4 regions of the Streptomyces sp. NPDC048111 genome follow, and region 1 is predicted to be linked to each of the others. Evidence: riboswitches for the same ligand, from Rfam matches in the RefSeq annotation. Region 1 holds a riboswitch; each other region holds the start of a gene.
The links. A riboswitch is a leader RNA that binds a small molecule or an ion and turns the genes downstream of it on or off. The one in region 1 is predicted to bind cyclic di-AMP.
Positions count from the first base shown of each region.

Region 1 (5,129 bases):
CTGCTCGCCCTGTGCGGCCTGGTCATCCTCGCGCTCGTACGCGAACAGACCGGCACCGAGGGGTTCTTGGTGGGCCTCGGGCTCGCGGTGCTCCCGGTGCCGCTGCTCGGCGCCGCGTTCCGCTGGCTCGACCGGGTCGATCCGGGGCCCTGGCGCAACCTCTTCTTCGCGCTGGCCTGGGGCGCGTGCGCCGCCGCCCTGGTCGCCATCATCGCCAACTCGTTCGCGACGCGCTGGATAGCCACCGCCACCGCCGACCCGTCGTCGGCCGATCACCTGGGCGCGAGCGTGATAGCCCCGATCGTCGAGGAGAGCGCGAAGGCGGCGGCCGTGCTGCTGCTGTTCCTGTTCCGCAGACGGGACTTCAAGGGCATCGTGGACGGAGTCGTCCTCGCCGGCATCACCGCGACCGGCTTCGCCTTCACCGAGAACATCCTCTACCTGGGCAACGCGTTCGGCGAGGACCAGGCGAGCCACAGCGGCGGCCTCGCCTCGACCACCGCGGCCACCTTCTTCGTACGGGTCGTCATGTCCCCGTTCGCGCACCCGCTGTTCACCGTGATGACCGGCATAGGCTTCGGCTTCGCCGCGCTCGCCCCGCCCGGCAGGAAGCTGCGCCGGGTCGTGCTCCCGCTGGTCGGCCTGGTGTGCGCGATGGGCATGCACGCCCTGTGGAACAGCTCAACGCTGTTCGGGGCGTACGGCTTCTACATCGTGTACGGCGGGTTCATGGTGCCGGTGTTCGGGCTGCTCACCTGGCTCGCCATCTGGAGCCGGCAGCGCGAGCTGCGGACGGTCGCCGCCGAGCTGCCCGCGTACGCGGCGGCCGGCTGGCTGGGCCCGGCCGAGCCGTTCGCGCTGTCCTCGATGCGGGCCCGCGCGACGGCCCGCGACTTCGCGCGACACCGCTTCGGCGGAAAGGCCGCGGCGCGGGCGGTCGCCGAGTACGAGGCGTTCGCGACGGCGCTCGCCTTCCTGCGGCACGGGGCGTACCGCAGCCCGGGAGCCACCGGGCCCGGCCCGGACTTCGCGGCCCGCGAGCAGGAGCTGCTCCACCATCTGTGGGAGCGCAAGCCCGTCGCAGCCCCGGCGCTGCTGTACGCGGCCGGGGCCACGGGCCGCATGTGGCCACCCCCGCACCCGGGCCCGCCGCACCCCTACACCCAGCACGCCCAGTACGCCCCGCACCAGCACCCGCACCCGCATCCGCACCCCGCACCGTACGGCCGGCCCGGCCCGTACAACCCGTACCTCGGCTGAACCGGCCCCCGGCGGGGTCAGCGGCACCGGGGAACGGCGCCGGGTGCCCGCGTCCGCACCGGTCTCAGGGGTTCAGACCCTTGGACTGGAGCCAGGCCATCGGGTCCACCCCCGTACCGGACGGCACATGCACCTCCAGGTGCAGATGTGGCCCGGTCACATTCCCCGTCGCCCCCACCCGCCCGATGACGTCCCCCGTCCCCACCCGCTGCCCCACACTCACCGCGAGCGACGACTGATGGCAGTACCAGAGCTCGCTCCCGTCATCGAGCTGGATGACCGTGCGGTACCCGTACGCCCCCGCCCACCCGGCCGACTTGACGGTCCCGGCGTGGATCGCCTTCAGCGGTGTCCCGGTCGGCGCGGCGAAGTCGAGACCGGTGTGGTGGCCGGAGGACCACATCGAGCCGGCCTCGCCGAACGTCGAGGTGAGCGTGTACGAGCCGACCGGCAGCGAGTAGCTCGCCGCGAGCTTGGCGAGGCGCTCCTCCTCCGCCTTCTTGGCCGCAGCGGCCTCGGCCGCCTCCGCCGCCTTCTTCTCGGCAGCCGCCTTGGCCTCGGCGGCGCCCTGCCGGGCCTTGGCCTCCTCGGCCGCCCGCTGCGCCGCCGCCTGCTGGGCCGCCGCCTTCGCTTCGGCGGCGGCACCGGCCTTCTGCTGCTCGGCCTGCTGCAGGATGCGCGCGCGCAGCGCCTCCCCCGCGTCGGTGGCACCCTGCTCGGCGTCACCACCGGACAGCCCCATCGCGGTGAGCGGCGCGGCAGCGGCCTCGGGGGCGTGGCCGCCGGACGCATCGTGCGCGTCGTGCGCGACGAGCGCGCCGACGCCGGGCAGCGACCCGAGGTCGGGCAGGTTCTCGCTGATGGCGTCCGGCAGGGATATGGAGACCGGCGGCTTGGGCTGCGCGGTGGCCATGCCGCCCGCGCCCACCGCCGCGATGACGCCCACCCCGAGCACGGTGGAACTGCGGGCGAGCCCGCCGCGCTGTCTCGCCACTCTGTGCCGGCCGCGGACGGGGCGCACCGATTCCTCGGTCGGGTCCCACTCCTCCCAGCTCTCGTGCTCGCCGGGCGCGTCCCCGTACAGGGAGACAGGAGGGAGGGGGGTGTCGAGAGCAGGCTCGTTGGACGCCACGGGAGGGCGCTCCTTTCCTTCCTTCTCGCCTGCCGGGTTAGCGGGTGGGGCCTCCTGGCCCGCAAGGCCAAGGGGGAGGGTTCGGAGCAGGAAGGTCTCCTACGGGCGCCCATGACGGACGTCCGATTCACCCTGGTTTGGTGGGTCCCCGGTTCCCCGAAGGGGATTCGGCGCAGGCGCGCGGTGCCGCCTTGGCGGCGGCTGGGACGACCGCGCTGCGTTATCGAACGTTAATAGACACCTGCCGTGGATTCCAAGCCGTTCCCACTGATCGTTAACGGTTCCGGCCAGGACGTAGCACTCACCTCCGGGGCAATTCGGGCGAGTTGACGCCCCCTTGGGCGCGACCCCGAGGCCTGCCACTTCTGACGGTGTGTCAATTGTTATGCGCAGGGAGACCCTTCGGACACCCACCGTGACGGTCCCGGCGGCCGTCCGCGCAGGGACGGCCCCTCACTTCACGATCCTGACCGTCCGCCGCCGGTCGGGCTGGCGCTCCGTCGGCCGGGCCACCGCGAGCAGCGCCATGTCGTCGCTCGAACCGCCGCCCGTGTAGCGGCGTACGTCGTCCACGAGCGCGTCCAGGACCTCGTCCGGGCCGGGGAAGATCGCGCCGCGCAGCCGGGCGGCCGGGTCGTAGAAGACACCCGCACGGTCGCGCGCCTCGGACAGGCCGTCGGTGTAGAGCAGCAGCGTCGACCCGGGCGGGAACGGGCACTCGTCCGCCCGGTCCGGCCACACCCCGAGGTCGGCCATGCCCAGCGGCAACGCGGGCTCGCTCGGCACGAGCGCGTCGAGCGAACCGTCCGGGTGCAGCAGGAACGGCTCGGGGTGGCCCCGGTTCACCAGGCGCATGGTGCCCTCGCCGCGGGGGATCTCGGCGAGCAGCGCCGTGGTGAAGCCCTCGACCGCGTCCAGCCGGTCGCGCCGGGTGCCCTCGCGGGCCAGCGCCCGCTCCAGCCGCCCGGTCACCGCCTCCAGGGACGACTCCTGCTCGGCGGCCTCCCGGAACGCGCCGATCACCACGGCCACCGCCTCCACCGCCTGAAGCCCCTTGCCGCGTACGTCACCGACGATGAGCCGGACGCCGTACGGGGTGTCCTGCACCGCGAACAGGTCGCCCCCGATGAACGCGTCCGCCTGCGCCGCCTCGTACCGCGCGGCCACGTGCAGACCGCCGATGCGGGAGGCGGGCGTGGGCAGCACGGCGCGCTGCGCGGTCTCCGCGATGACCCGCGCCGAGGCGAGCTGCTCGCCGCTGCGGCGCAGGATGCGGTTGATGACGAGGGCGAGCGCGCCCACCGTCAGCACGGTGAACAGCTCGCTCGCGCCTTCGCCGAGGTTGGGGAGGTCGTGTATGAACCAGAGCGCCACGACGGCGCTCACCGAGCCGAGCCCGACGGCGGCGGTGCCGCGCTCCGAGTAGAACGGGGCCGCGGCGACCGGGGCGCCCGCGAACAGGGCGGCGGCGGTCAGCTCGGGCGGGCTCAGGGCGTCGAAGGCGAAGCCCACGAGGACGAGCAGTACGGGTAGCGCCCGTACCAGGCGCCTCTCGCCCTCTGCTCGCTGCCGCACCCATCCAGCCTGGCCCCTCCCGGCCCCAGAGGCGACTCGGCACGTCCAAGCAGGTGGTCCCGGCCGGGGGGGCTGGGGTTATGGCGGGCTGGACGGGGTGAGCCCGGCCCGGGGGCCGGTGCCCGTGCGCCCAGGGCGATTCGCCGGCCGGACGGGGTGGCCCGGCCCGGGGCCGGGGAGCGGCTCGGCCCGGGTCCCGGGAGGCGGCCCGGCCCCGGTCCCGGGAGGCGGCTCGGCCCGCCCGGTCGGTGACCCCGGGAGGCGCGGCTCGGCCCGCCCGGTCGTCAATGGCGGCGGCAGCGATGGGGTCCCGGGCGTCCCCGGCTACAGCTTCCCCGGGGGTGGTGGTGGTTCGCGGCGCGTTCGGGGACGCAGGGCAGCTCGACCCAGCCGCCCCGGTTCAGCCGGCACCCATGGCCGGGGGACGCGGACTCGACCACCGGGGCACCCGCGGCCGGCAGTCCCGGCGCCGCCTCCCGGCACCCGCCGAGCCCGACCCCGACCCCGAGCCCGAGCACGCAGAGGGCCAGCCCCGGCCCCGTCCACCGCCGCCCCGCGCTACCCCGAACCCGAACCCGCACCCGCACCCGAACCCGCGTCCCCAGGACCCACACACGCCCGCACGCCCGCAAGACCCGCAGAACCCACACGAGCCCGCGCACCCGCAGAACCCGCAGAACCCACACGAGCCCGCGCACCGGGAGAACCCGCAGGACCCGCAGAACCAACAGGCCTCCCGCCCGCACCACCCACTCACTCATAGTGAGCGCGAGACTACCCCTCGCGAACAGGCCCGCCCTCCGCCCCCTCCCCACCACCCCCCTCCGCGAGGTGACGCTCCGCGTACACGGTCAGGGCGTCCCGCACGAAGGGGGCGGTGCCCTCGCCGTGCCGGTCGTAATGGGCGCCGAAGCGCGGGTCGTCCACGTACATCTGCCCGATCCCGACGACGTACGACCTGCTGACGCTCGTCGTGGTGGACAGCCACGCCACATGGCGCCGCGCGATGTCCTGCGCCACCTCGCCGTCGGGGGCGGCGCCGGACTGCCGTGCGCGGCCCCAGTCCCGGGCGATGTCCTCGTGCTGCTTCAGGAACCCGTCGCGCTGCTGCGCGGTGAGCGAGCGCCACCAGCGGTCGCCCTTCTCGTAGGCATCCCGCCCC
Region 1 covers NZ_JBIDBD010000044.1:20,596-25,724, forward strand. The annotation lists gene ACGF3I_RS33525 (PrsW family intramembrane metalloprotease) at 1-1,260, shown strand, start outside; gene ACGF3I_RS33530 (M23 family metallopeptidase) at 1,325-2,392, opposite strand; cyclic di-AMP (ydaO/yuaA leader) riboswitch at 2,404-2,575, opposite strand; gene ACGF3I_RS33535 (PP2C family protein-serine/threonine phosphatase) at 2,846-3,967, opposite strand; gene ACGF3I_RS33540 (MerR family transcriptional regulator) at 4,742-5,129, opposite strand, start outside.

Region 2 (5,129 bases), on a different contig from region 1:
CGCAAGGCCGAGCTGATGACGCATCTGCTCAACATCGACCCGCCGGACCACACCCGGCTCCGCCGCCTGGTGTCGAAGGCGTTCACGCCCCGTACGGTCGCTCAATTCGCGCCCCGCGTACAGGAGTTGACCGACCAGCTCATCGACGCGTTCGCGGCGGCGGGCGAGGCCGACCTCATCCACGATTTCGCCTTCCCGCTCCCCATCTACGCCATCTGCGATCTGCTCGGCGTCCCGCGCGAGGACCAGGACGACTTCCGCGACTGGGCGGGCATGATGGTGCGGCACACCAAGCCGGGCCAGAAGGGCAGCCCGCGCGGCGGTGTGGCGCGCTCGGTCAAGAAGATCCGCGAGTACCTCGCCGAACTCATCCACCGCAAGCGCGAGAACCCCGGCGACGACCTCATCTCACGGCTCATCGAGGCCAGCGACCACGGTGAGCACCTGACGGAGAACGAGGCCGCCGCGATGGCCTTCATCCTGTTGTTCGCCGGGTTCGAGACCACCGTCAACCTGATCGGGAACGGGGTCTACGCGCTGCTGTGCAACCCGGCGGAGCGCGCGCGGCTCCAGGCCTCGCTCGACGCGGGGGAGAGCGGGCTCCTGGAGACCGGGGTCGAGGAACTGCTGCGCTACGACGGGCCGGTGGAGCTGGCGACGTGGCGGTTCGCCACCGAGGCGCTCACGCTCGGCGGGCAGCACATCGCGGCCGGCGACCCCGTGCTGGTGGTGCTCGCCGCCGCCGACCGCGATCCGGAGCGCTTCGCCGAGCCGGACACCCTCGACCTCGGCCGCCGCGACAACCAGCACCTCGGATACGGCCACGGGATCCACTACTGCCTCGGTGCGCCGCTCGCCCGGCTCGAAGGACAGACCGCCCTCGCGACGCTGCTGCGCCGCCTTCCTGACCTGCGGCTGGCGGTGGAACCTGACGATTTGCGCTGGCGCGGCGGGCTCATCATGCGCGGACTGCGCACCCTGCCGGTCGAGTTCACGCCGCCGGGATGAAGATCGCCCGCGGTCACCGATCTGACGGCCCGTCAAGACTGTGACTTTTATGTGATCGCGGGTGCATCGACTTGTGACTGACGTTCGAGTACGGCTACGTTCACCGTTCATTCGGCTCAGCAGTCACACGGAAGGCCTCATTCATGCGCTCCGGGAATGGACGGCATCGTCGACCCCGTCAGGCACCCGCCCTCGTCGTAGCGGCGGGAGTGACCGGCTCGGCCCTCGCTCTTCCGCTGCTCGCCGCGACCGGCGCGAACGCCGCGGACGCGAACACCTGGAACCAGGTGGCCTCCTGCGAGTCCGGTGGCATGTGGAGCGCCGACTTCGGCAACGGCCTGTACGGCGGGCTCCAGTTCTCGCAGGCGACCTGGGAGGCGTACGGCGGCAACGAGTACGCCCAGCGCGCCGACCTCGCGAGCCGCGCCCAGCAGATAGCCGTGGCCGAGAAGGTGCTTGCGGCCAAGGGGCCCCAGGCCTTCGCGAACTGCGGCACCGCCGCCGGGCTCACCACGGGCGGCGGTTCGGCGGACGTGGACCCGGGCGTGCCCGACACCGGCACGACCGCCCCCACCGCCCCGCCGGCCAAGACCCCCGACGCCACCCCCGCCCCGGGCACCCCGACCCCGGCCACCCCGCCCCCCGGCGCCGCCCTGCCGGGCGACCCGGCCAAGTCCCCCGCGCCGTCCGCTTCCACCCCGGCCGGCGGCAAGCACCGCGGAACGCCCGCGCCGGAGGAGGGCAAGGGCACGACGCCCGGTGCCACGGGGTCGACCGCTCCGGGTGCTTCGGGTACCGCGGGCGGCTCGACGGCGCCGACGGGCCCGGCCGGCTCGAACGGGCCGGGCGATCCCAGCGGTTCGAACAATTCGGGCAACTCGGCCGATAGCCGCGATTCCGGACGCCACGCCTCGAGAGGTGACGACGCCTCACGTGAGAGCGGCAACACCCCGGCGGCCGACGGCGACTACACCGTCCGCCCCGGCGACAACCTCTCGGTCATCGCCGAGGCGAACAAGGTCGAGGGCGGCTGGCCCGCGCTCTACCACGCCAACGAGAAGCTGATCGGCACCGACCCGAACCTCATCCTGCCTGGCCAGAGCCTGGACCTGACGAAGGTGACGGGCGCTGCGGCGACCCCGAACTCGACGCCGAAGCAGGGTTAGTTCGCGGGGCTATGTCCGTTGTGTGCAAGTGAGACATGGGTCTCTTCGCCCCAACTGGCGTGTCCCGTCTGCCCGGTCCGTCCGCCCCGCCCCTCACCTGCGTAAACGCCCCTTCTGTGGCGGCAAGTAGGGGGGATTTCTCCCCGATGTGCGTCTTTGAACATTGGCGGGGCGTGTGTTTTCGTCGGACTCGCTCGTCACCGCGAGCCCCGTCGACCGAGCACGCCGAATCCTGCCGTCGGCCGATGGGAACAGTCGACGCTTATGCGCCGTAGGCAGGAGCGGGGGACCCAAGGTAAGTGCCGGGCCCGGCAGTTCACAGGACTGCCGCAACGGCTTGGGGTGAAGACGGACGCACCACGTCCGGCCGGGCAGCTCACGCCCGAACCCGACAGCTCACCTCGCAGGCGTCGGTGAGGAGAAACTCCATGCTGCTTTCCAGCAAGGGCAAGCACCGCCGCCCGTCCAAGGCCGTCCGTGTCGCCACGCTGGCCGGTGTCACCGGTGCCGTCGTCGCCGCCCCGCTGATGGCGGCCGGCAATGCCTCCGCCGCCTCCGTGTCGACCTGGGACGCCGTCGCCCAGTGCGAGTCCGGCGGCAACTGGTCCATCAACACCGGCAACGGCTACTACGGCGGCCTGCAGTTCTCGCAGTCCTCCTGGGCCGCCGCCGGCGGCACCCAGTACGCCGCGCGCGCCGACCTCGCCACCAAGGGCCAGCAGATCGCCGCCGCCGAGAAGCTGCTCGCGATCCAGGGCCCGGGTGCCTGGTCCTGCGCCGGCGCCGGCAACCTGACGTCCGGCGGCGCCAAGGCCGACGTCGACACCTCCGGCTCGTCCTCTTCTTCGAAGTCCTCGAAGCCCAAGCAGGCCAAGCCGCAGCAGAAGACGCAGCGCGCCGAGTCCGCCCCCAAGGCCAGCCGCAGCGAGCAGCGCAGCGAGCCGGTCAAGCAGGGCGACGGCGAATACACCGTCAAGTCCGGCGACACCCTCGGCACCATCGCGACCGCCAACCACACCAAGGGCGGCTGGCAGCACCTGTTCGACCTGAACAAGAACATCGTCAAGGACGCGAACCTGATCTTCCCGGGCCAGAAGCTGCACCTCGGCTGAGACCGGTAGCCCTCGGGCCGCCCCGGCCCGGCGCGCATGTCCCCCGTGCGCGCCGGGCCGGGGTTTTCGCTGTTACCGGACAGTAGTCTTGTGGTCGTTTGCCCGGGAATCCAGGCCATTGGGCCCTTTTTCGTCCCAGGAGGCGGGCACTCGGCTGGCCGGAGCCCCGGAGCCGGTTAGGCTCTTGTCGCAAGGCGAAGCGACCCCGCATGTCCCTGCACTGCTTGCGTCACATCTAGCGTCACATCCCAGAAGGAGATGCTCGTGCCGTCCATCGACGTCGTCGTAGCCCGGGAAATCCTGGACTCCCGAGGCAACCCCACGGTCGAGGTCGAGGTCGGCCTCGACGACGGCAGCACCGGCCGTGCTGCAGTTCCGTCCGGCGCCTCCACCGGTGCCTTCGAGGCCATCGAGCTCCGCGACGGAGACCCCAACCGCTACGGCGGCAAGGGTGTCGAGAAGGCCGTCCTCGCCGTCATCGAGCAGATCGGCCCGGAGCTCGTCGGCTACGACGCCACCGAGCAGCGCCTGATCGACCAGGCCATGTTCGACCTGGACGCCACGGACAACAAGGGCTCGCTCGGCGCCAACGCCATCCTCGGTGTCTCGCTCGCCGTCGCGCACGCCGCCTCCGAGGCCAGCGACCTGCCGCTGTTCCGCTACCTGGGCGGCCCGAACGCGCACCTGCTGCCCGTCCCGATGATGAACATCCTCAACGGTGGGTCGCACGCCGACTCCAACGTCGACATCCAGGAGTTCATGATCGCGCCGATCGGCGCGGAGTCCTTCTCCGAGGCCCTTCGCTGGGGTGCCGAGGTCTACCACACGCTCAAGGGCGTCCTGAAGCGCAAGGGCCTGTCCACCGGCCTCGGCGACGAGGGCGGCTTCGCGCCGAACCTGGAGTCCAACCGCGCCGCCCTCGACCTCATCGTCGAGGCCGTCAAGGAAGCCGGCTACGTCCCGGGCAAGGACATCGCGCTCGCGCTCGACGTCGCCGCGTCCGAGTTCTACAAGGACGGCAAGTACGAGTTCGAGGGCAAGTCCCGCTCGGCCGCCGAGATGACCGAGTACTACGAGGAGCTCGTCTCCGCGTACCCGCTGGTCTCCATCGAGGACCCGCTGTTCGAGGACGACTGGGCCGGCTGGAACACCATCACCTCGCGTCTGGGCTCCAAGGTCCAGATCGTCGGTGACGACCTGTTCGTGACCAACCCCGAGCGCCTGGCCCGTGGCATCGAGGAGGGCTCGGCCAACGCCCTGCTCGTCAAGGTCAACCAGATCGGCTCGCTGACCGAGACGCTGGACGCCGTCGAGATGGCCCAGCGCAACGGCTTCAAGTGCATGATGTCCCACCGCTCCGGCGAGACCGAGGACGTCACCATCGCCGACCTCGCCGTCGCGGTGAACTGCGGCCAGATCAAGACCGGCGCCCCGGCCCGCTCGGACCGCGTCGCCAAGTACAACCAGCTGCTGCGCATCGAGGAGATCCTCGACGACGCCGCGGTGTACGCGGGCCGCAGCGCGTTCCCCCGCTTCAAGGGCTGAGCAGCCCGACCGGCTGAGCAGCCTGTCCGGCTGAGCAGCCTGTCCGGCTGAGCAGCATCAACGGCTGACGCCCTAGCCAGTCGTCCGTACGTCCCCGGCCGCGGTCCCGTACCGTGTCCGGGGACGTACGTGTGTGAAGGGGAGGCGGGAGACGATGGGCAACGACGCCGAGGTCAAGGACCGCGACCGGTTCTCCACCGCGGCCCGGCTCAAGGTGCTCGGCGAGCAGACCGCGGCCCGTGTCTACCGCTCGCAGCGCAAGCGCCAGGCCCGCCGCTCGCGGCTCACCGGCCGGGCC
Region 2 covers NZ_JBIDBD010000033.1:677-5,805, forward strand. The annotation lists gene ACGF3I_RS30895 (cytochrome P450) at 1-1,008, shown strand, start outside; gene ACGF3I_RS30900 (transglycosylase family protein) at 1,218-2,174, shown strand; cyclic di-AMP (ydaO/yuaA leader) riboswitch at 2,432-2,599, shown strand; gene ACGF3I_RS30905 (transglycosylase family protein) at 2,603-3,286, shown strand; gene eno (phosphopyruvate hydratase) at 3,545-4,831, shown strand; gene ACGF3I_RS30915 (septum formation initiator family protein) at 4,986-5,129, shown strand, end outside.
Region 2: another riboswitch for cyclic di-AMP. It lies ahead of ACGF3I_RS30905 (transglycosylase family protein); the one in region 1 lies ahead of ACGF3I_RS33530 (M23 family metallopeptidase).

Region 3 (5,129 bases), on a different contig from region 1:
GGGTCGATCCCCGGGCACGACGGCAAGCAGCCGCCGCGCGACGGCACGCTGCCCGACACCATCGGCGGCCAGCTGCGCGAGGTCGTCGAGGAGGACGTCCCGGCGCGCGCCCTGATGGCCGCCTACCGGCTGCCGCACGACGGCACCCGCGAGGCCGACGCGGCCGACCTGGCGCTGACCGTCCTCGGCGGCGGCGAGTCGTCCCGGCTGCACAACCGCCTGGTCCGCAGGGACCGCAGCGCGGTGGCGGCCGGCTTCGGCCTGCTGCGTCTGGCGGGCGCGCCCTCGCTCGGCTGGCTGGACGTCAAGACGTCCGCCGGCGTCGAGGTCGGCGCGATCGAGAGCGCGGTCGACGAGGAGCTCGCCCGGTTCGCCGCCGAGGGCCCGACCGCGGAGGAGATGGAGCGCGCTCAGGCCCAGTTGGAGCGCGAATGGCTCGACCGCCTGGGCACCGTGGCCGGCCGCGCCGACGAACTGTGCCGCTACGCCGTCCTGTTCGGGGACCCGCAGCTGGCCCTGACCGCCGTCGACCGCGTCCTGGAGATCACCGCCGACGAGGTCAAGGCGGTGGCCGCGGCGAAACTGCGCCCGGACAACCGGGCGGTCCTGGTGTACGAGCCCACCGCGGCCTCCGAGGCGGGCACCGAAGAGGAAGAAGGGGCGGGCCTGTGACGGACGCTGTCGTGACCATGGAGTTCCACCCGCAGCCGACCGCCGGCACCCCCACCCCGTGGGCCTTCCCGGCCCCCGAGCGCGGCACGCTGGCCAACGGCATGACCGTGCTGCGCTGCCACCGGCCCGGACAGCAGGTCGTGGCCGTCGAGATCTTCCTCGCGGCGCCCCTGGACGCCGAGCCGGAGGGCCTCGACGGCGTCGCCACGATCATGGCGAGGGCGCTGACCGAGGGCACCGACAAGCACTCGGCCGAGGAGTTCGCCGCCGAGCTGGAGCGCTGCGGCGCCACCCTCGACGCGCACGCCGACCACCCCGGCGTCCGGGTCTCCCTCGAAGTCCCCGTCTCCCGGCTCCCCAAGGCGCTCTCGCTGCTCGCCGAGGCGCTGCGGGCCCCCGCGTTCGCCGACGCCGAGATCGAGCGCCTGGTGGCCAACCGGCTCGACGAGATCCCGCACGAGCAGGCCAACCCGGCCCGCCGCGCGGCCAAGCAGCTCTCCAAGGAGCTCTTCCCGGCCGCCGCCCGCATCTCCCGGCCCCGCCAGGGCACCGAGGAGACCGTCGCCGCCATCGACGCGGCAGCGGTGCGCGCCTTCTACGACGCGCACGTGCGCCCCGCCACGACCGTCACCGTCGTGGTCGGCGACCTCGCGGGCACCGACCTGGACGCGATCCTCGCGGAGACCCTGGGCGACTGGAGCGGCGACACCGCCGAGCCGCGCCCCGTCCCGCCGATCACCGCCGACGACACCGGCCGGGTCGTCATCGTGGACCGGCCCGGCGCCGTCCAGACCCAGCTGCTCATCGGCCGCATCGGTCCCGACCGCCACGACCGCGTCTGGGCGGCCCAGGTGCTCGGCACGTACTGCCTGGGCGGCACCCTGACCTCCCGTCTGGACCGGGTGCTGCGCGAGGAGAAGGGCTACACGTACGGCGTGCGCTCCTTCGGCCAGGTGCTGCGCTCGGGGCCCGACGGCGGCGCCGCGATGCTGGCCATCAGCGGCTCGGTCGACACCCCCAACACCGGTCCCGCCCTCGACGACCTGTGGAAGGTGCTGCGCACCCTGGCCGCCGAGGGCCTCACGGACGCCGAGCGCGAGACGGCCGTGCAGAACCTGGTGGGCGTCGCCCCGCTCAAGTACGAGACGGCGGCGGCCGTCGCGGGCACGCTGGCCGACCAGGTCGAGCAGTTCCTGCCGGACGACTACCAGGCCCAGCTCTACGCCCAGCTCGCCGAGACCGGCACCGTGGAGGCGACGGCCGCGGTCGTCAACGCCTTCCCGGCCGACCGGCTGGTGACGGTCCTGGTGGGCGACGCGGCGCAGATCGCCGAGCCGGTGCGGGCGCTCGGCATCGGTGAAGTGAGCGTCGTCACCGGCTGATTGGGGCCGCGGGAGCCCGTCGGGGCGCCCGGGCCGGACAGGACGAAGGGGACCCCGGTGGCGGATGCGCCGCCGGGGTCCTCCCGTATGTCCGGTTTATTGGGGAGGTTGCCTGTCTGTCATGTGGCGTGCGCTACAAAAAGTGGCGTCTGTTTGGTGATTGAAAGATCAGCCGTTTAGCGTCAGTCCCGCTGTCCGTCTCGACCGTCGCAGCCGCGGCACCGGACAGTGATCGCCGAGTCCCCGTACGGCGCGAGCCAGGGGAGCCGGGGACCCATTCAGTCCCTGGGGTGAATCGGACGCCTCCGCCCGCGGAGGAGCCCGTAGGAGACCTTCCTGCTCCGAACCCGTCAGCTAACCCGGTAGGCGAGATGGAAGGAAAGGACACCGCCACTTCATGGCGTTCACCCGTGCCACCGGGAAGCATCGCGCGCCCAGCCGTATGACGCGCCGCAGCGCGAACATCGCGGGCATCGCCACCCTCGCCACCGCCGGCGTCGTGGGCACCCTCGCCTCCCCGGCCGTCGCCGCCCCGGCCCCCGCGACCGACACTGGTCTGACCCAGGCCATCGTCATCGGCGACTCCCTCGCCGATCAGCTCGGCGCCCAGGCCGACGCGCAGAAGCAGGCCGCCGTGAAGGCCGAGGCGAAGGCCGCGGCCGAGGCCGCCGCCAAGCGCGCGGCCGAGCAGCGCGTCAAGGAGGCCCGCGAGGCCAGGGAGCGCGCCGCACGCGAGGCCGAGCGCAAGCGCCTCAACAGCTTCGTCGCGCCGATCTCCGGCAGCTATGTGTCCACCGGCTACAAGACCGGCGGATCCCTGTGGTCCTCCGGCAGCCACACCGGCATCGACTTCCACGCGGGGATCGGCACCTCGGTGCACGCCGTGGGTCTGGGCACCGTGGTCGAGGCCGGCGACGGTGGCGCCTACGGCAACAACATCGTCATCCGGATGCACGACGGCACCTACACGCAGTACGGCCACCTCTCGGTCATCCAGGTCTCCGTCGGTCAGACCGTGGAGCCGGGCCAGCAGATCGCCCTCTCGGGCAACACCGGCAACACCACCGGCCCGCACCTCCACTTCGAGGCCCGCACCGGCCCGGACTACGGCTCGGACATCGACCCGATCGCCTACCTGCGCTCGCACGGCGTCACCGTCTGACGCGTCCCCCGCGCACACCGAAGGCCCCCGGCACGCCGCCGGGGGCCTTCGCGTTGGCCGGAAGGTATTCCTCGCCCGGATCCGTCATCCGGAATTAACACGGGCTGCCCTAAAGTCACCGGACCAGGCGTCGGACGACCGCCCTTCGCGGATTCAAGACGGAGGTTCGCCATGCGTATTCCCGCGCATTCGGTATGCACGGCCATACGCGACGACATCGTCGCGGGAGTGCACGAACGGGGCGTCCGGCTCACCGAGGAACTCCTGGCCCGCCGTTACGGCGTCTCGCGCGTACCGGTCCGCGAGGCCCTGCGCACGCTGGAGTCGGAGGGGTTCGTGACCACCCGCAGGCACGCCGGCGCCTGGGTGGCCGAGCCGAGCGAGACGGAGGCGGCCGATCTCCTCGAACTGCGCGCCCTGCTGGAGCCGTTGGCCGCCGCGCGGGCGGCCCGCCGGCGCACCGCGGCTCAACTCAAGGTCCTGCACGGCCTGGTGAGGCTGGGTCAGGAACGGGTGCGGCGCGGCCAGGAGGAGGATCTGCGGTCCCTCGACGGCTGGTTCCACGAGACCCTCGCCCAGGCCTGCGCCAGCCCCGGCCTCATCGCCCTGCTCACCCAGCTGCGGCACAAGACCGCGTGGATGTACGCCGTGGAGGTGGGGGAACCCCGCGAGACGTGGGCCGAGCGCGGCGCCCTCACCGACGCGGTCACCCGCGGCGACGCCGAACGGGCCCGAGCCCTCGCGGCCCGGCACGCCGAACGGTCCTTTTCGGCCCACCGGCTGCGCCCCGCACCGGCCGTGAGGACTTCGCAACACGACGACAACACGGCGGACGCCCGCGTTTGACGTGCCGGCCGTATACGAAGAAAAGAGCAGAGCCCGAGCGACCGTGGCCCCAGGGAATTCAGCGGCCCACTTTTCGGAATGCGGCGGCGCCGGCCGCTTCCGCTCAAGAACGAAAATGTCGTCCCGCAGAGACGGCCGAGGTTTTGGAGCGAGCACGGTCCGCGGGCGGGAGGGGGTTTTGGGGGCGCGGGGAACGGCGCGAGCAGCGCCCACGGCCCGCGGGCGAAAGGGGGTTTAAGGGGCGCGGGGAACGGCGCGAGCAGCGAGCACGGTCCGCGGGCGAGAGCGGGTTCGAGGGGCGCGGGGAACGGCGCAAGAAGCGACCACGGCCCGCAGACGGCCGAGGTCTTGGGGGGGGAGGCTCCCGAACGCCCCGGGAGGGCGCAAAAGACAGAAGGACCGCCGGGCCCAGACGGGCCCCGCGGTCCCCCGTGGAGACGCGGTCCTGACACCGACCAGACCCCGAGGGCCCGCCCGGAGCGGGATCAGACGGTCTCGGGAAGCTCCTCAAGACCTTCGGCGACCAGCTTGGCCAGCCGGTCGAGCGCGGCGTCCGCACCCTCGGCGTCGGAGGCCAGCACGATCTCCTCGCCGCCCTGCGCACCCAGGCCGAGCACCGCGAGCATGGACGCGGCGTTGACCGGGTTGCCGTCGGCCTTGGCGATGGTCATGGGGACTCCGGCAGCCGTGGCGGCACGGACGAAGATGGACGCGGGGCGGGCGTGCAGGCCCTCGGCCCAGCCGACGTTGACGCGGCGCTCAGCCATGGTGTTGCCCTTCGAAATCTCTGACGGTTGTCTAGACCAGTCTCTCATGCGGTGCGCGGTGCTCGTACCGACCTTGGGCCCGGACGCGCCGCCGATCGGCCCCCCTCACCTTGCCCCGGCCCGTACCGCCCCGCGACCCGTACGCTTTCGGTATGACGACGGCGTCCGACCCCGCGTACCCCGCTCACTGGGAGGCCGACGTGGTGCTGCGCGACGGCGGCACCGCGCGCATCAGGCCCATCACCACCGAGGACGCCGAGCGTCTCGTCTCGTTCTACGAACTGGTCTCGGACGAGTCGA
Region 3 covers NZ_JBIDBD010000004.1:120,535-125,663, forward strand. The annotation lists gene ACGF3I_RS10740 (M16 family metallopeptidase) at 1-672, shown strand, start outside; gene ACGF3I_RS10745 (M16 family metallopeptidase) at 690-2,054, shown strand; cyclic di-AMP (ydaO/yuaA leader) riboswitch at 2,278-2,438, shown strand; gene ACGF3I_RS10750 (M23 family metallopeptidase) at 2,452-3,216, shown strand; gene ACGF3I_RS10755 (GntR family transcriptional regulator) at 3,388-4,062, shown strand; gene ACGF3I_RS10760 (HPr family phosphocarrier protein) at 4,548-4,829, opposite strand; gene ACGF3I_RS10765 (GNAT family N-acetyltransferase) at 4,982-5,129, shown strand, end outside.
Region 3: another riboswitch for cyclic di-AMP. It lies ahead of ACGF3I_RS10750 (M23 family metallopeptidase); the one in region 1 lies ahead of ACGF3I_RS33530 (M23 family metallopeptidase).

Region 4 (5,129 bases), on a different contig from region 1:
CGATCGCTCCCAGCGAAACAGCCCCTGAGCTGCGCCTTCCCGCCCCTTGCCGCAGCATCTCCGCCCAGAACACTCATGACGTTCTGTACGTCCTGTACATTTTCGACAGAGGCTTCCGCAGCTCCCCCCGCCCCGTCGAGGAGAGGAACGTCATGACCCATCGCCCCGCCGCCCGCCAGGTGCTCCCGCAGTTCGAGGAACGCACCTCGTCGGGCATCCGCACCCTCGATCCGTACTCCAAGCTCTACGACGAGCGGATCGTCTTCCTCGGCACCCCGGTCGACGACGCCTGTGCCAACGATGTGATGGCCCAGCTCATGCACCTGGAGCACGCGGATCCCGACCGGGACGTCTCGCTCTACATCAACTCCCCCGGCGGCTCGCTGACCGCGATGACCGCGATCCACGACACGATGCGTTTCATCACCTGTGACGTGCAGACGTTCTGCCTGGGTCAGGTGAGTTCGGTGGCCGCGGTGCTGCTCGCGGCCGGCACGCCCGGCAAGCGGGCGGTCCAGCCCGCCTCACGGGTGCTGCTCCAGCAGCCGGCTTTGGACGAGCCGCTGCGCGGCCAGCCCTCCGACCTGGCGATCCAGGCGGCCGAAGTCCTGCGCGGACGAACGCTGTTGACCGAACTCCTGGCGCGCTACACCGGCAGGACCGCCGCACAGGTCGCCGCCGACATCGAGCGGGACGTGGTGTTCGACGCCGCGGGCGCGGTGGCGTACGGGCTCGCCGACCACGTCCTCGAAAGCCGCAAGACCTCACTGCGCGGGCGGTGAAGCGCCGTGCTGCCACCGGAACTTCCGCCCTTGCCCGCGCTCACCCGCGCCGAGGGCGAGTTCATCGACCGCTATCTCGAAGTGGTCGACCAGTTGGGCCGGATCAATCCGGCGCACGGCCACGACACCTACGGGGCGCTGCGGGCGGCCCAGGCGCTGGTCGGCCGGGCGGCCGCGCTGCGGGACGCCCTCACGCTGATGCATCTGCGCGGTGAGACGCGGGTGCACGCCTCCACGCTGACCCGGGCGCTGCGGATTCTGGACGGGGAACGGCGGGCGGGGCGGCTCACGGTGCCTCCGCGGTCGGCCTCCTGAAGGGGTGTGAGACACCGGGACGCGCCCGACACGCTCAGGGAGTCCGCGAAACGGACCAGACGGGCTACCCCCGTTCGGCCCACGGGCCTATCCGTTCAGTGACCCCAATGAGCCGCTCACGACCTGTGGACGGGGTGCTGAATCGATCCTTCCGTTGCAGGTAAAGGGCTCATCTGACCCGTTTGCCGCAATGGGGTGCCGGCCGTGTCCACCCGTTCGGCCCAGAGGTGCGCAGGCTCACAGAAAGCCGTTTTGATCCGGAAATCCGACAGTCGGTGCGTGAAGATCCCTGAGACGACAAGCCCCCGCCATACCGGCGGGGCGGTCCGGGCGGACGCCGAGTCCTGCCGCCGTCCCGGACGTCTGGTCGACAGGAGTGGACCGGCAGGAGTGGAGGACCCGAGTACTTCGGGACGGTCGAGACCCGGCCGTCCCTCGGGGTGAAGCCGCGCAGGCGGCCGGGCGTCTTCGCCGGCCCGAACCCGACAGGTCATCCTTCGCAGGCGGTTTGACGAAGGGTTGCGCATGACCGCGCAGACACACGTCCCGTCCCTGGCGGCCCGTCTGGGCACCGTCTGCGCCCTCACGCTCGCCGTGACGGGTGCGACGTCCCTGGCTCCGGGCGGCCCGCTGGAGGCCAACGCCGCCGCCGTGGCCGCGAGGGCGCTCCATGTGGCGGCGTCGAAGAAGGGCTCGCCCTATCAGTACGGGGCCTCGGGGCCCTCCCGCTTCGACTGCTCCGGGCTCACGCTCTACTCGTTCAAGGAGGCGGGCCGCCGGCTGCCGCGCTCGGCGCAGCAGCAGTACAACAGCTCCCGGCACGTCAGCGCCTCCACCCGCAAGGCGGGCGACCTGGTGTTCTTCCACTCCGGCACGAGGGTGTACCACGTGGGGATCTACGCGGGGAAGGACCGGATCTGGCACTCCCCCAAGACCGGCACGGTCGTCCGTCTCGAACGGATCTGGAGCAACAGCGTCTGGTACGGGCGGGTCGGCTGAGGGGCGACGGGTCCGGCGGCGGCGGGGGCGGGGGCGGGTCCAGGGGCGACGGGCCCGCCTAGCCGCTCTGGACCGACACGGTCCACGGCAGGGCGATCCAGACCGTCTTGCCGCCGTCCGCGGTGGGCGCGACCGAGAGGCGCCCGCCGGACTCGGCCGCGAGCCAGCGGATGATGACCATGCCGCGCCCGTTGTCCTGCTGCACGGCCGCGGGCAATCGTTTCGGCCAGCGCGGATGGCTGTCGGTGACGCCGATCCGCAGCTCCTCCTCGCGTTCGAGATGGACGTCCACGGTGAAGGTGGGCGACTGGCCGAAGGTGTGCTGGACGGCGTTGGTGGCGAGTTCCGAGACGATGAGGCGGACCGTGTCGGCCGCCTCGGCGTCGGGCGGCAGGCCCCAGTCGGTGAGAATCCCGGCGACGTACCGCCGTGCCGCGGACACCGAGGCGGGATCGCTCGGCAGAGTGACGGTTGCTTCGAGGTGGTCTGCCATGGCGACGCTGTCCCTTTCCCACCCGGGCCGGCTGGTCACTCGTGGCGTCGAGCGCTCGCGACGACGGTGTCGGCCTCGGATTGTGCTTCGCGCCAGAGTGCCACTCATCGTGCCGGTCTCGGGTGCGATCCACCAAGATATGCATATATCTGTCGCTCAAAGCGGTGAACTCTGCGACGGCAGACCGTATTTGGGCCCACACTTACCCCTCGCCGGAGGCGAAGGAGGCGGTCATGGGCCAGGGACCGGCGGTGCGCAGACGCAAGCTCGGTGAGGAGCTGCGCAAGCTGCGCGACCGGGCGGGTTTCACCAGCGGGGAGGCGGCCCTGCTGGTCGGCTGGCACCAGTCGAAGGTGAGCCGGATCGAGACCGGGCGCAGCGGCGTGAAGCCGGCGGACGTGGCCCGGCTGCTCGACGCGTACGGGGTGAACGACCGGCAACTGCGGTCGCTGCTGGGGGCGTTGGCGGATTCGGCCGACGGTGACGGGGCCGGCTGGGCGCAGGCGTACCGGGGGCTGCTGCCGCCGCAGTACCGCGACTTCATCAGTCTGGAGTCGCAGGCGCGCACGGCGCGCACGCTGGAGACCTCGGTGGTCCCGGGCCTGTTGCAGACGCCGGCGTACGCGCGGGCGGTCACGCGGGCGGCGCTCGCGGGGCTGCCGCCGGACAAGGTCGACTCGCTCGTGGAGGTGCGGATCGCCCGCCAGGAGGTGCTGAGGGCCGATCCGCCCCTGGTGCTCAGCGCGGTGCTCGACGAGGCGGTCCTGCGCCGCGGGGTCGGTGGCCGTGCGGCGATGCGGGAGCAGTTGCGGCATCTGCTCGACGTCGCCGCCCTGCCCCATGTGCGGCTCCAGGTGATCCCGTTCCGGACGGGCGGCTATGTCGGCCTCACGGGGCCTTTCATGATGTTTTCGTTTCCGGCCATTTCTGATCTGGATGTGGTTGTTATCGACCACTTGACGAGTAGCCTCTACCTCGAACGGAGAGAAGACCTTGAGGCGTACAGTGCCGCGGTCCAGACCGTTCAGGCACTCGCGCTTTCCTCCGAGGACTCGTTGGATCTCATCGCCAGGACCGCCCGGGAAGGACCGGGCCAGTCCGTGGCGAGTGGGGAGGCATGATGGCCGCACACCCTGCGCACGTTCCTTCCAGCACTTCCCTCACCGGTGTCACGTGGTGGCGCAGCAGCCGCAGCGTGGGCATGAACAACTGTGTCGAGACGGCCCGGCTCAATGGCGAGCTACTGGCCGTGCGCGACTCCCAACGGATCGGCGGGCCCGCGCTGCTCTTCGGCGCCCCCGCCTGGCACCGCTTCATCTCCGCTGTCAGCAACGGGGATTGACGCACCGTCACACAATGGGCGCGGTCCGCAGGATCGCGCCCACCGCCCTGTCCACCTGCTGTTCCGTCAGATCGGCGCGCGCGGTGAGCCGGATCCGCGAGATGCCGTCCGGCACCGACGGCGGCCGGAAGCAGCCCACCACCAGACCGGCCGCACGGCAGTCCGCCGCCCAGGCCACCGCGGCCTCCGGTGAGGGCGCGCGCACGGAGACGACCGCCGCGTCGGGGCGCACCGCCGCATGCCCCGCGGCGGTGATCCTGCCGTGCAGTTCGGCGGCGACCGCCCGGGCCCGGCCCGCCAACTCCGGTTCGGCGCGCAGCAGTCGAAGGGCGGCGAGCGCGCCCCCGGCCGCCGCGGGGGCGAGTCCGGTGTCGAAGATGAAGGTGCGGGCCGCGTTCACCAGGTGCCGGATGACCCGGGCGGGGCCCAGAACGGCGCCGCCCTGGCTGCCCAGCGACTTCGACAGGGTGACGGTGGCGACCACGTCGTCCGCGCCCGCGAGCCCCGCCGCGTGCAGCGCCCCGCGTCCCCCCTCGCCGAGCACGCCGAGCCCGTGCGCGTCGTCCACCACGAGGGCGGCCCCGAACTCCCGGCAGACCGAGGCCAGTTGACCGAGCGGCGCGGCGTCGCCGTCGACCGAGAACACCGAGTCCGACACGGCGAGGCCGGGGCCGCCGTGGGCGTCCAGGGCCTTGCGGACGGCCGCCGGCTCGGCGTGCGGCACGACCTCGGTACGGGCACGGGCCAGCCGGCAGCCGTCCACGATCGAGGCGTGGTTGCCCGCGTCGGAGACGATCAGCGAGCCGTGCGGGCCGAGTGCGGTGAGCGCCGCGAGGTTGGCCGCGTATCCCGAGGAGAAGACCAGGGCCGCCTCGAAGCCGCAGAACGCGGCGAGTTCGCGCTCCAGCTCGTCGTGCAGCGCGGTGGTGCCGGTGACCAGCCGGGAGCCGGTGGCGCCGGCGCCCCAGCGGTGGGCCGCGTCCACGGCCCCGGCGACGACCGCGGGGTGGCGGGTCAGGCCCAGGTAGTCGTTGCTCGCCAGGTCCAGGAGGTCCTGGTCCGCGGCGCGGGGCCGCAGGGTGCGGACCAGGCCGGCGCGCTCGCGGCGCTCGGATTCTCCGTCGATCCAGTCGAACGGCGCTCGCGGCATGATGGAGTCCCTTTTTGTAGGCTGCCGACAGACCCTAGCCGCAGCCAT
Region 4 covers NZ_JBIDBD010000001.1:940,669-945,797, forward strand. The annotation lists gene ACGF3I_RS04160 (ATP-dependent Clp protease proteolytic subunit) at 153-782, shown strand; gene ACGF3I_RS04165 (hypothetical protein) at 789-1,097, shown strand; cyclic di-AMP (ydaO/yuaA leader) riboswitch at 1,423-1,618, shown strand; gene ACGF3I_RS04170 (C40 family peptidase) at 1,623-2,096, shown strand; gene ACGF3I_RS04175 (ATP-binding protein) at 2,155-2,589, opposite strand; gene ACGF3I_RS04180 (helix-turn-helix domain-containing protein) at 2,823-3,710, shown strand; gene ACGF3I_RS04185 (DUF397 domain-containing protein) at 3,710-3,931, shown strand; gene ACGF3I_RS04190 (8-amino-7-oxononanoate synthase) at 3,939-5,081, opposite strand.
Region 4: another riboswitch for cyclic di-AMP. It lies ahead of ACGF3I_RS04170 (C40 family peptidase); the one in region 1 lies ahead of ACGF3I_RS33530 (M23 family metallopeptidase).